Regions from separate parts of the Streptomyces sp. NBC_01716 genome, predicted to be linked through region 2. Evidence: riboswitches for the same ligand, from Rfam matches in the RefSeq annotation. Region 2 holds a riboswitch; the other holds the start of a gene.

Region 1 (5,375 bases), 1.9 Mb from region 2:
TCGAGACGATGATGCCCTGACGGGACGACGCGGCACGGCGCGGGACGACGCGGGGCGGGACGGCACGGGGCGACGCGGCGCGAGGCGGGCCGCGAGCTCCCTCGGGCGGCCCGTCACGGCGTCTTCGCCAGGCCCTCACACCGTCTTCGGACGGACACCTTCCGTTTCCTCAGCGGACGCTCAACTCCGTATAACGATCGCGTCTCCGCCCCCGCATGCTTTGCGATCCGCGACGTGATTCGTCCGCTTCTTCCTGTGTGCCGCGCCACAGCGACCTCCGTGGATCGCCGCCCGCGCCGTGGTAAATCTTCACGACCACCGGCACAGGCAGGGAGAAAGGGCGCATCACCATGACCTCCCCACAGGTCGACACCACCTCGGAAGGCCCCTCGGGAAAGACCTCGGAGGAGGGCTACGAACGCGGACTCGGCAGCCGCCAGGTCCAGATGATCGCGATCGGCGGCGCCATCGGCGTCGGCCTGTTCATGGGCGCCGGCGCGAACATCGCCAAGGCCGGGCCGAGCATCATCCTGATGTACGCCCTCGCCGGCGTGGTGATCTTCTTCATCATGCGGGCGCTCGGCGAACTGCTGCTCTACCGGCCGGTCTCCGGCTCGTTCGCGGAGTACGCCCGTGAGTTCCTCGGCCCGTTCTTCGGTTACGTCACTGGCTGGACGTACTGGCTCATGTGGATCGTGACCGGCATGGCCGAACTCACGGCGGCGGCGATCTACATCCACTTCTGGTTCCCCTCGATCCCGCAGTGGGTCAGTGCCCTGGTCTTCCTCGTGGTGCTCTTCGGCGTCAACCTGATCTCCGTCAAGATCTTCGGCGAGGTCGAATTCTGGTTCTCGATGGTCAAGGTCACCGCGATCATCGGCATGATCGTCATCGGCCTCGGCGTCCTGACCCTCGGCTTCTCGGACGCGGGCGAGACCGCGGCCACCGGCAACCTCTGGCAGCACGGCGGCATCTTCCCCAACGGCATCGGCTCCAGCCTGATGACCCTCCAGGGCGTGATGTTCGCCTACCTCGCCGTCGAACTCGTCGGCGTCACCGCGGGCGAGTCCGAGAACCCGGAGAAGACGCTCCCCAAGGCGATCAACACGCTGCCCTGGCGCATCATCGTCTTCTACGTCGGCGCGCTCACCGTCATCCTCGCCGTCGTGCGGTGGACCGAATTCAGCGAGGGCGAGAGCCCGTTCGTGCACGCGTTCGCCAAGATCGGCATTCCGCTCGGTGCCGGAATCGTCAACTTCGTGGTGCTGACGGCGGCCCTGTCGTCCTGCAACTCCGGCATGTACTCCACCGGCCGGATGCTGCGCGACCTCGCCGCCAACAAGGAAGCCCCGCAGGCCCTGGGCAGGCTCAACTCCCGCCGGACACCGGCCGCCGGCATCACGGCGTCCGTCGCGCTGATGGGCATCGGCGTCGTCCTCAACTACATCGTCCCCGAGAAGGCGTTCCTGTACGTCACCTCCGTCGCCACCGCCGCCGGTATCTGGACCTGGATGATGATCCTCGTCAGCCATATCAAGTACCGCTCCGCCGTGGTCGCCGGGCGGCTGCCCGCTTCCTCGTTCCCGGCCCCGGGCGGCTCGGCCCTGAGCTGGGTGGCGCTGGTCTTCCTGGCCTTCGTGACGTGTCTGATCGCGTACGACTCCGACGCCCGTATCTCGCTGTACGTCGGCGCCGTCTGGGCGGTCTTCCTGGCCGGCGGCTGGGCACTGCTGGGGCGCCGCGCCCCGGAGCCCGCGGCCCCCGGGGACGGGCCGGAGGGCCCGTACGAACCGGAGTACGCGAAGGTCTCGGACTGACGCGCGGCCCGTACGACGGGCCTCCACAGCAGGTCCGGCGGTGCGTCTCACAGACGCCCCGCCCACCGTCTCACCAGGTGGCCTCCGCATCTCAACAGCGGAGGCCACCCGTTTATCCTTCAACTCATGCTCACCATCACCCAGGCGCTGTACGACCAGATCGTCGCCCACGCACGGGCCGACCACCCCGACGAGGCGTGCGGCGTGATCGCGGGCCCCGAGGGCAGCGACCGCCCCGAGCGCTACATCCCCATGCGCAACGCGGCCCGCTCGCCCACGTTCTACGAGTTCGACTCGACCGAGCACAAGCAGCTCGACAACGAACTGCGTGAGCGGAACGAAGACATCGTGGTCATCTACCACTCCCACACCGCGACCGAGGCATACCCCTCCCGCCGCGACATCGGCCTGGCAATGGAGCCGTTCGCCCACTACGTCCTGGTCTCCACGGCCGACACGGACGACATGGGCCCGTTCCAGTTCCGCTCGTACCGCATCGTCGACGGCGAGGTCACGGAAGAGGACGTGGAAGTCGTCTGAGAGACTGACGCCACCCAGGGCGGCAGGACCCAGGAAGCCGGTGCGAATCCGGCACGGTCCCGCCACTGTGACCAGGCCCTCCGCGCGAGCGGGGGCCCGGAAGCCAGGAACTGACCTGTCGCCCTTCTCCCACCATGCCAGGGGACGCGGAAATCCCCCGGAGGAGGCCCAGTCATGTCCTTGCGGCGCCACGCCCTCATACCGGCGGCCCTGCTCCCGCTGCTGCTCCCGCTGGCCGCCTGCGGCTCCACGCCGGAACCGGCCGGGCGCACCGGAGCACCGGCCGCCGGATTCCCGTACACCGTCACCAACTGCGGTGTGAAGACCACCTTCGAGGCTCCCCCGAAGCGCGTGGTCACGATGAACCAGCACGTCACCGAGATCATGATCGAGCTCGGTCTGACCAAGTCCCTCGTCGGCACCGCCTGGCTGGACGACGCCGTCCTGCCCGCGTACCGGAAGGCGTACGACAGCGTCCCGGTCGTGGCCGAGGAGTACCCCTCCAAGGAGAAACTCCTCTCCCTCAACCCCGACTTCGTCTACGGCGGTTACACCAGCGCCTTCGCCGCCAAGGACGGCCGCACCCGCGACGACCTGGCGGACGCCGGCATCGACACCCGGCTCAACCTGGAGAGCTGCCCGGAGGACGGGACCTCCATGGACGACGTCTTCCGCGAGATCAACGAGGTCGGCCGCACCTTCGGCGTCGCGGGCCGCGCCGCGAAGTGGACCACCGGGGCCCGCGCCACGCTCGCCACCACCGCCGCCGGACTCAAGGGCGTGAAGCCGGTCTCCGTCTTCGTCTACGACAGCGGCGACAAGACCGCGTTCACCGCGGGCGGCGCGGGCATCGGCAACGAACTGATCGAACGGGCGGGCGGGCGCAACGTCTTCGCCGACCTCGACAAGCCCTTCGGCGACGCGACCTGGGAGCAGGTCGTCGCCCGCAAGCCCGAGACGATCGTCATCTACGACTACGGCTCCACCACCGTCGCCCAGAAGAAGAAGCGGCTGCTGGAGGACCCCGTACTGAAGGACGTCCCGGCGATCAGGAACAAGCGGTTCGCCGTGCTCCCGCTCTCGGACGCCGTCCTCGGCGTCCGCGCCCCCGCAGCCGTCGGGCGGCTCGCGTCCCAACTCCACCCGGAGGCGGGCGAGTAGGGCTTTCCCGCCATGAGCTGCAAGACCAAGGCGGTCCGGCGCGGGCCGCGCCATGTCCTCGTACTCGCCGGGCTCTCCGTGGCCCTCGCGTGCGCCGTCGTCGCGGGGCTCGCGCTCGGCTCCGTCCGTATCCCGCCCGGCGAGGTCCTGGCGATCCTCACCGGCGGCGCGGAGGCCGGCCCCTTCCGCACGATCGTCCTCGACGTGCGGCTGCCGCGCGTGCTGCTGGGCGCGATCGTCGGTGCGGGGCTGGCCGTCGTCGGGACGGTCCTCCAGGCCCTCGTACGCAACCGGCTGGCCGACCCGTTCCTGCTCGGGATCTCCTCGGGGGCGTCCACCGGCGCCGTACTCGTCCTGGTCCTCGGCATCGGCAGCGGCATCGGCGGCGGGATCACCACCACCGTCGCCATGCCGGCCGCCGCCTTCGCGGGCTCGCTCGTCGCGATGACCCTCGTCTACGCGCTGGCCCGGCGCGGCGGCACGATGACCGGCGGGCGCCTGGTGCTGGCCGGGGTGACCGTCTCGTACATCCTCTCCGCCCTCACCACCCTGATCCTGGTGGTCTCGGCCCGGCCCGAGCACTTCCAGGAGGCGCTGTTCTGGTCGCTCGGCGGGCTCGGCAGCGCCCGCTGGGGCATGCTCGCCGTCCCCGCCGTCGTCCTCGTCGCCGGGACCGCCGTCCTCATGGCGCTCGCCAGGCCGCTGGACCTGCTGCTGGTGGGGGAGGAGGGCGCGACCGTACTGGGCCTGGACACCGCGCGCTTCCGCGCCGCCGTGTTCGTCCTCGCCTCGCTGGTCACCGGCGTGATGGTCGCCGCGAGCGGGGCCATCGGCTTCGTCGGGCTGCTCGTGCCGCACGCCGCGCGGATGGCCGTCGGGGCCGCGCACCGGCCGCTGCTGCCCGTCGCCGCGCTCGGCGGGGCGGTCGTGCTCGTGGTCGCGGACCTCGCCGCCCGTACCGTCGCGGCGCCGCAGGACATCCCCGTCGGCGTCCTCACCGCGCTCACCGGCGGACCGTTCTTCCTGTGGCTGATGCGCCGCCGCCCCGAAGGAGCCCCGGTATGAGCCCCCGTACGGCGGCACTGCGCGTGGAGGGACTGTCGTACGGGGTCGGCGACGGCCGGCATCTCGTCGACGCCGTCGACCTGACCGCCGCCCCCGGCGAGACCGTCGGACTCGTCGGCCCCAACGGCAGCGGCAAGACGACCCTGCTGCGCTGCGTGTACGGCACGCTGCGCCCCACCCACGGCCGGGCGCTCCTGGACGGCGCCGACCTGCACACCATGACGGCCAAGGCGCGCGCCCGGCGCGTGGCCACCGTCCCGCAGGACGGGCAGACCGAGTTCGAACTCACCGTCCGCGAGGTCGTCGCCATGGGCCGCTCGCCGCACCGGCGCTTCTGGGAGGCGGACACGGCGGCCGACACCGCCCTCACCGACGCCGCGCTCGACCGTGTCGGCATCGCCCCGCTCGCCGGCCGCGCCTTCCCGTCCCTCTCCGGCGGCGAACGCCAGCGCGCCCTGGTCGCCCGCGCCCTGGTCCAGCGGCCCGCGCTCTTCGTCCTGGACGAGCCGACCAACCATCTGGACATCCGCCACCAGCTCGAAGTCCTCTCCCTCATACGGGAGTTGGGCACGACCAATCTGCTGGCCCTGCACGACCTCAATCTCGCCGCGTACTACTGCGACCGGCTCTACGTCCTCAAGGCGGGTACGGTCGTCGCCTCGGGAACCCCGGCCGAGGTCCTGACCCCCGCCCTCCTCGCCGACGTCTACGAGGTGACGGCCGACGTCGCACCCCACCCCCGCACGGGCGCGCCCACCGTCGTCTATCTGCCCCCGTCACCGGCGGCCCCGC
Region 2 (5,375 bases):
GCGACGTAACCGGTCAGCTGCTCGGCGAAGTACTGCACCATGTCGTTGCGTTCGGGCTCACCGTGCACCAGGACGTCGAGCCCCGTCTTCTCCTGGAAGGCGAGGACGTCGCGGATCTCTTCCCTGATCCGCTCCTCGTATCCGGCGGTGCCGATCCGCCCGGCGCGCAGGTCGGCCCGTGCGGTGCGCAGTTCACCGGTCTGCGGGAACGAGCCGATGGTGGTCGTCGGCAGCGGCGGCAGACCCAGGTGCGCCCGCTGGGCCGCGGTCCGTACCTCGTACGGCTGCGAACGGCGGGCGTCCGCGCCGGTGACGGCCGCCGCGCGGGCGCGCACCGCCGGGTCGCGGGTGAGCGCCGAGTCCGCGCGGGAGGCCAGCGCGGCGCGGTTCGCGGCGAGTTCGGCGGTGATCGCTCCCGTGCCGTCGGTCAGGGCGCGGGCCAGGGTCGCGGCCTCGGTGCTCTTCTGGCGGGCGAACGCCAGCCAGCGCGCGACCTCCGGGTCGATGTCGTGCTCGGCGGTCGCGTCGAGCGGGACGTGCAGCAGGGAGCAGGACGGGGCGACGTCGACGCGGTCGGCGAGGCCGAGGAGCGTGCCGAGCGTGGCGAGGGACTTCTCGAAATCGTTGATCCAGATGTTGCGTCCGTCGACCACGCCGGCGACCAGCCGCTTGCCGGGCAGCCCGTCGACGGCCGCGAGACCTTCGAGGTTGGCCGCGGCCGGGCCGGTGAAGTCGAGCGCGAGCCCTTCGACGGGCGACTTGGCGAGCACCGGCAGCGCTTCGCCGAGCCGGTCGAAGTAGGAGGCGACGAGCAGCTTCGGCCGGTCGGTGAGGCCGCCCAGGTCGTGGTACGCGCGGGCGGCGGCGGCCAGTTCGGCCGGGGTGCGGTCCTGTACGAGCGCGGGCTCGTCCAGCTGTACCCACTCGGCGCCGGCCGCGCGCAGGTCGGCCAGGACCTTCGCGTACACGGGAAGGAGCCGGTCGAGCAGCGTCAGCGGCTCGAAGTCGCCGGGCACGCCGGGGGCGGGCCTGGCGAGCAGGAGATAGGTCACGGGGCCCACCAGGACCGGCCGGGGGGTGTGGCCGAGCGCGAGGGCTTCGGTCAGTTCGGCGACCTGCTTGGTGGAGTCGGCGGAGAAGGCGGTGCCGGGGGCGAGTTCGGGGACGAGGTAGTGGTAGTTGGTGTCGAACCACTTGGTCATCTCCAGCGGCGCCACGTCCTGTGTGCCACGCGCCATCGCGAAGTACCCGTCCAGCGGGTCGGAGCCGACCGGCCCGGTGGCGAGCGCCGCGCGGTACCGCTCGGGGATCGCGCCGACCATCACGCTGGTGTCCAGGACATGGTCGTAGTACGAGAAGTCGCCGGTCGGAACCTCGTGGACACCGTCGGCGGTGAGCTGCTCCCAGTTGGCCCGGCGCAGCCCGGCGGCCGTGTCGCGCAGGGCGTCGGCGCCGACGGCGCCCCGCCAGTAGCCCTCGACGGCCTTCTTCAGTTCGCGGTGCGCGCCCTGGCGCGGGTAGCCGTACACGGTGGCGCGTGCTGCCGCGGCTGCGGACTTGTCTGTCACGGAACTCTCCTTCGCGAGTTGTCCTGCGATCCCGGGACGGATCGAGGACACGAAGGGGTACGGGATCGGAGGGGCCTTCGCGCAGACGCGTCTGTACGCCTCTGTTCGCGTCCGCGCGGTGTGTGCGTATGTGCACGTCTGTGAAGGTGCGTGCACGCGTCACCACGACTGCCCGACCGATATGTACGCCGACCCGCCCACGAGGTCACCGGGATGTCCGTACGCGATCGGTCGCGTACGGGCAGCGGGCAGGTCTTCGGACTCGCGGGCACAGCCGCCGGGTGCGGACACCCGGTGGACATCTACTGGCCGTCGCTTCCCAGGCCCGGCACGGGCCCAGTGCTGATGACGGCGGTCGTTCCCACTCACCGCTGCGGGGCAGTCCCGGATTCCCACCGGGTTCCCTCTTACGACGCTCCCGCCCTGCGGACGGGAACGAACCAGCTGCAAGCCCCAGCCTAGCTGCTGTCCATCTGCTCCCTCGAAGCCTCACCAAATATTCATGAACGGGCCAATCCACCAGCTTCCGGGTCGAGTTCGTACAACGCGACAGACCGACACCTCCTTGACACACCTATTGGTCTAAGCCAACATCCGATTGGCCTGTACCAAGTTCTATGGGCGGTTCGCTGAGCCGGCCGAGCGATGCGCCTTCGGAGGACCCGCATGGAGTCGAGCAGCCGACCCAGCAGCCGTCACCAGCAACTGACGCGTCTCGCGGAGACCGTGCTCCAGCCCGGGTTCGTGGGGACGACCCTGCCCGACTGGGTCCGCCGCAGAATCGCGGGCGGCCTCACCTCCGTCGTCCTGTTCGGCCGGAACATCGTCGATCCCGAACAGGTGGCGCGCCTCACCGCCGAGCTACGCGCGGAGAACCGTGACCTGATCATCGCCATCGACGAGGAGGCCGGCGACGTCACCAGGCTCGAAGCCTGGACCGGCGCCTCCCGGCCGGGCAATCTCGCGCTCGGCGCCGTGGACGATGTGGAGCTGACCGAGTCCGTCGCCCGCGACATCGGGCGCGAACTCCACGCCGCCGGGATCTCCCTCAACTACGCGCCCAGCGCCGACGTCAACTCCAACCCCCTCAACCCGGTCATCGGCGCCCGCTCCTTCGGCGCCCGTACGGACGTCGTCTCCCGGCACACCGCCGCCTGGGTCCGCGGGCTCCAGTCGGCCGGCGTCGCCGCCTGCGCCAAGCACTTCCCGGGCCACGGCGACACCGCCGTCGACTCCCACCACGGGCTGCCGCAGGTCTCGGGGAGTGCCGAGGAGATCGCCGCCACCGCGCTGCCGCCGTTCGTCGCCGCGATGGAGGCGGGAGTACGGGTGGTGATGACCGCGCATCTGCTCGCGCCCGCGTACGACGCCGAGCTGCCGGCCACCATGAGCCCCCGCATCCTGGTCGACCTGCTCCGCGGTGAGCTGGGCTTCGACGGCCTTGTGGTGACGGACGGCATCGAGATGAGCGCGGTCACCGCCCGCTACGGCATCGGCGGGGCCACCGTACGGGCGGTCACGGGCGGGGCCGACGCGGTGTGCGTCGGCGGCGAGCACGCCGGTGAGGCCACCTTCGACGAGCTCACCGACGACCTCGTCCAGGCCGTGCTCGACGGCACGCTCCCGGAGGCACGGATCACCGAAGCGGCGGCGCGGGTCGCCGAGTTCGCCGCGTGGTCGGGCAGCCGTACGCGGGCCGTGGCCACCGACGGCGCCGCGTCCGACATCGGCCTCGTCGCCGCGCGGCGGGCGCTGCGTGTGTCGACCGAGGAGGGCCGGGGCTCGGTGCTGCCGCTCGTCGGCGCGCCGCACGTGGTGGAGCTGTCACCGACGATGAACCTGGCCGTCGACGGGCAGACCCCCTGGGGCGTGGCGGCTCCGCTGAGCGATCTGCTGCCCGGCACCACATCGGTACGGCTGACGGAGGACGACCTGCTGGCGGCCGGTGACCTGCTGGACCGCAAGGTGCTCGACCCGGCGGCGGAGCGTTCGCTGGTCGTCGTGGTGCGTGACGCGGCGCGGCACGGCTGGATGTCGGCGGCGATGACGCGGCTCCTGGGGAGCCGGCCGGACGCGGTGGTCGTGGAGATGGGCGTACCGAACGGCGCGGCGCCCGGCGCGGTTCATCTGGTCACGCACGGGGCGACCCGGGTCTCCGGGGTGGCGGCGGCGGAATTCCTGGCGGGCCGCGGCTGATTCCGGGGCTGATTCCGGGGCGGGGACGGCCGGTTCCGGGCGGCGCCGGGGGCTTTGCCGGCCCCCGACGCCCTTGCTTCGACGGCTAGTTGACGCTCAGCTGACTATTGGTCCGCGTCCGTGACGGCGTCTACGACGTTGTCGTACGGCTGCGTGATCACTTCCAGGTAGTGCCCCGCCGGATCGAGGAAATACACGCCCCGCCCGCCGTGGTAGTGGTTGATCTCGCCGGGAAGCTTCCCGTGCGGATCGCCGAAGAAGTCGACTCCCGCGTCCTTGATCCGCCCGAAGATCCCGTCGAAATCCTCTTCGGGAACGAGGAACGCGTAATGCTGCGGAGTGATCGACTCCTGACCGACAGTCGCGAAGTCCAGAGTGACGCCGTTACCGGTGTCGACCGGAACGAAGGGGCCCCATTCGGTGCCGATCTCCAGATCCAGGATGTGCGCCAGAAATTCGGCGGAAGCCCGGTTGTCACGGGCGTGAACGATCGTGTGATTCAACTCGACTGACACGGTGGAATGCCTCCAGAGGCATCTCACGGGAACCTCCACGCCTCACCCGGCCGGTGACCGACGCGCGATGCCCACGGCCGAGCGTAATTCCCCCGGCCGTGCTGCGAAAGCCCCGCCCGGCGCCTGCCGCATGCTCACCACGGCTACGGCTACGGCTACGGCTACGGCTACGGCCACGGCCACGGCGGGCGCCGCCCCCGCCCGACCCGCTCCCCGTCCGTGGACGGACCACGCTCACTTGGCGTCCGAGTAGCGCTCCACCGTCGCCGTCGTGAAAGGAAACCGCACCGGCGTCTCCCCGAACGCGATACGGCCCGCCAGTTCGCCGGCCTCGCGGATCGCCAGCGCCACGGCCGCCGCCTCCTCGCGCGGGCAGTGCACGATCACCTCGTCGTGCTGGAAGAAGACCAGCTCCGCCCGCATGCCGGCGGTCGCGCTCCGCAGCGCGGCCAGCATCAGCAGCGCCCAGTCGGCCGCGCTGCCCTGCACCACGAAGTTGCGTGTGAAGCGCCCCCGCGCGCGGGCGTTCGTCGACGCGTACCCCGGTGTGAACTCGCCGTCGCCGGACGCCACTTCGTCGGACTCCTGCGGGATCCCCGCCTCGCCGCCGTCCTCCGAACCGGCCGCCGGCGGACTCGTCCGGCCCAGCCAGGTCCGTACGAGCCTGCCTTCCTCGCCCGCTCGCGCCGCCTCGTCGACATACTCGACGGCCCGGGGGAACCGTCTTCGCAGAGCCGCCAGATTCTTCAGGCCGTCGCCCGACGTCTGGCCGTAGATCGCGCCCAGCAGCGCGAGCTTGGCCTGTGCGCGGTCGCCGGAGAACGCCCGGTCCGACAGCACCTTGTACAGATCGTCGTCGTGTCCGGCGACCTCCATCAGCCCCCGGTCGCGGGAGATCGCCGCCAGCACCCGTGGCTCCATCTGGTCGGCGTCCGCCACCACCAGCCGCCACCCCTCGTCGGCGACGACCGCCGCCCGTATGACCCGCGGGATCTGCAAGGCGCCACCGCCGTTGGTCGTCCAGCGGCCGGAGACCGTACCGCCCGGCAGATACTCCGGCCGGAAACGGCCGTCCCGCACCCAGTCCTGGAGCCAG

The links. A riboswitch is a leader RNA that binds a small molecule or an ion and turns the genes downstream of it on or off. The one in region 2 is predicted to bind cobalamin.
Region 1: linked by a shared signal. The riboswitch ahead of OIE74_RS24755 (ABC transporter substrate-binding protein) and the one ahead of metE (5-methyltetrahydropteroyltriglutamate--homocysteine S-methyltransferase) in region 2 are both predicted to bind cobalamin.

What each region holds. Positions count from the first base shown of each region.
Region 1 is NZ_CP109181.1:5,613,651-5,619,025, forward strand. Features, by position in the region: gene OIE74_RS24740 (DUF2017 domain-containing protein) at 1-20, shown strand, start outside; gene OIE74_RS24745 (amino acid permease) at 351-1,817, shown strand; gene OIE74_RS24750 (M67 family metallopeptidase) at 1,944-2,357, shown strand; cobalamin riboswitch at 2,342-2,490, shown strand; gene OIE74_RS24755 (ABC transporter substrate-binding protein) at 2,532-3,518, shown strand; gene OIE74_RS24760 (FecCD family ABC transporter permease) at 3,531-4,583, shown strand; gene OIE74_RS24765 (ABC transporter ATP-binding protein) at 4,580-5,375, shown strand, end outside.
Region 2 is NZ_CP109181.1:3,721,599-3,726,973, reverse strand. Features, by position in the region: gene metE (5-methyltetrahydropteroyltriglutamate--homocysteine S-methyltransferase) at 1-1,568, opposite strand, end outside; cobalamin riboswitch at 1,799-2,028, opposite strand; gene OIE74_RS16295 (glycoside hydrolase family 3 protein) at 2,235-3,764, shown strand; gene OIE74_RS16290 (VOC family protein) at 3,869-4,279, opposite strand; gene OIE74_RS16285 (bifunctional 3'-5' exonuclease/DNA polymerase) at 4,514-5,375, opposite strand, start outside.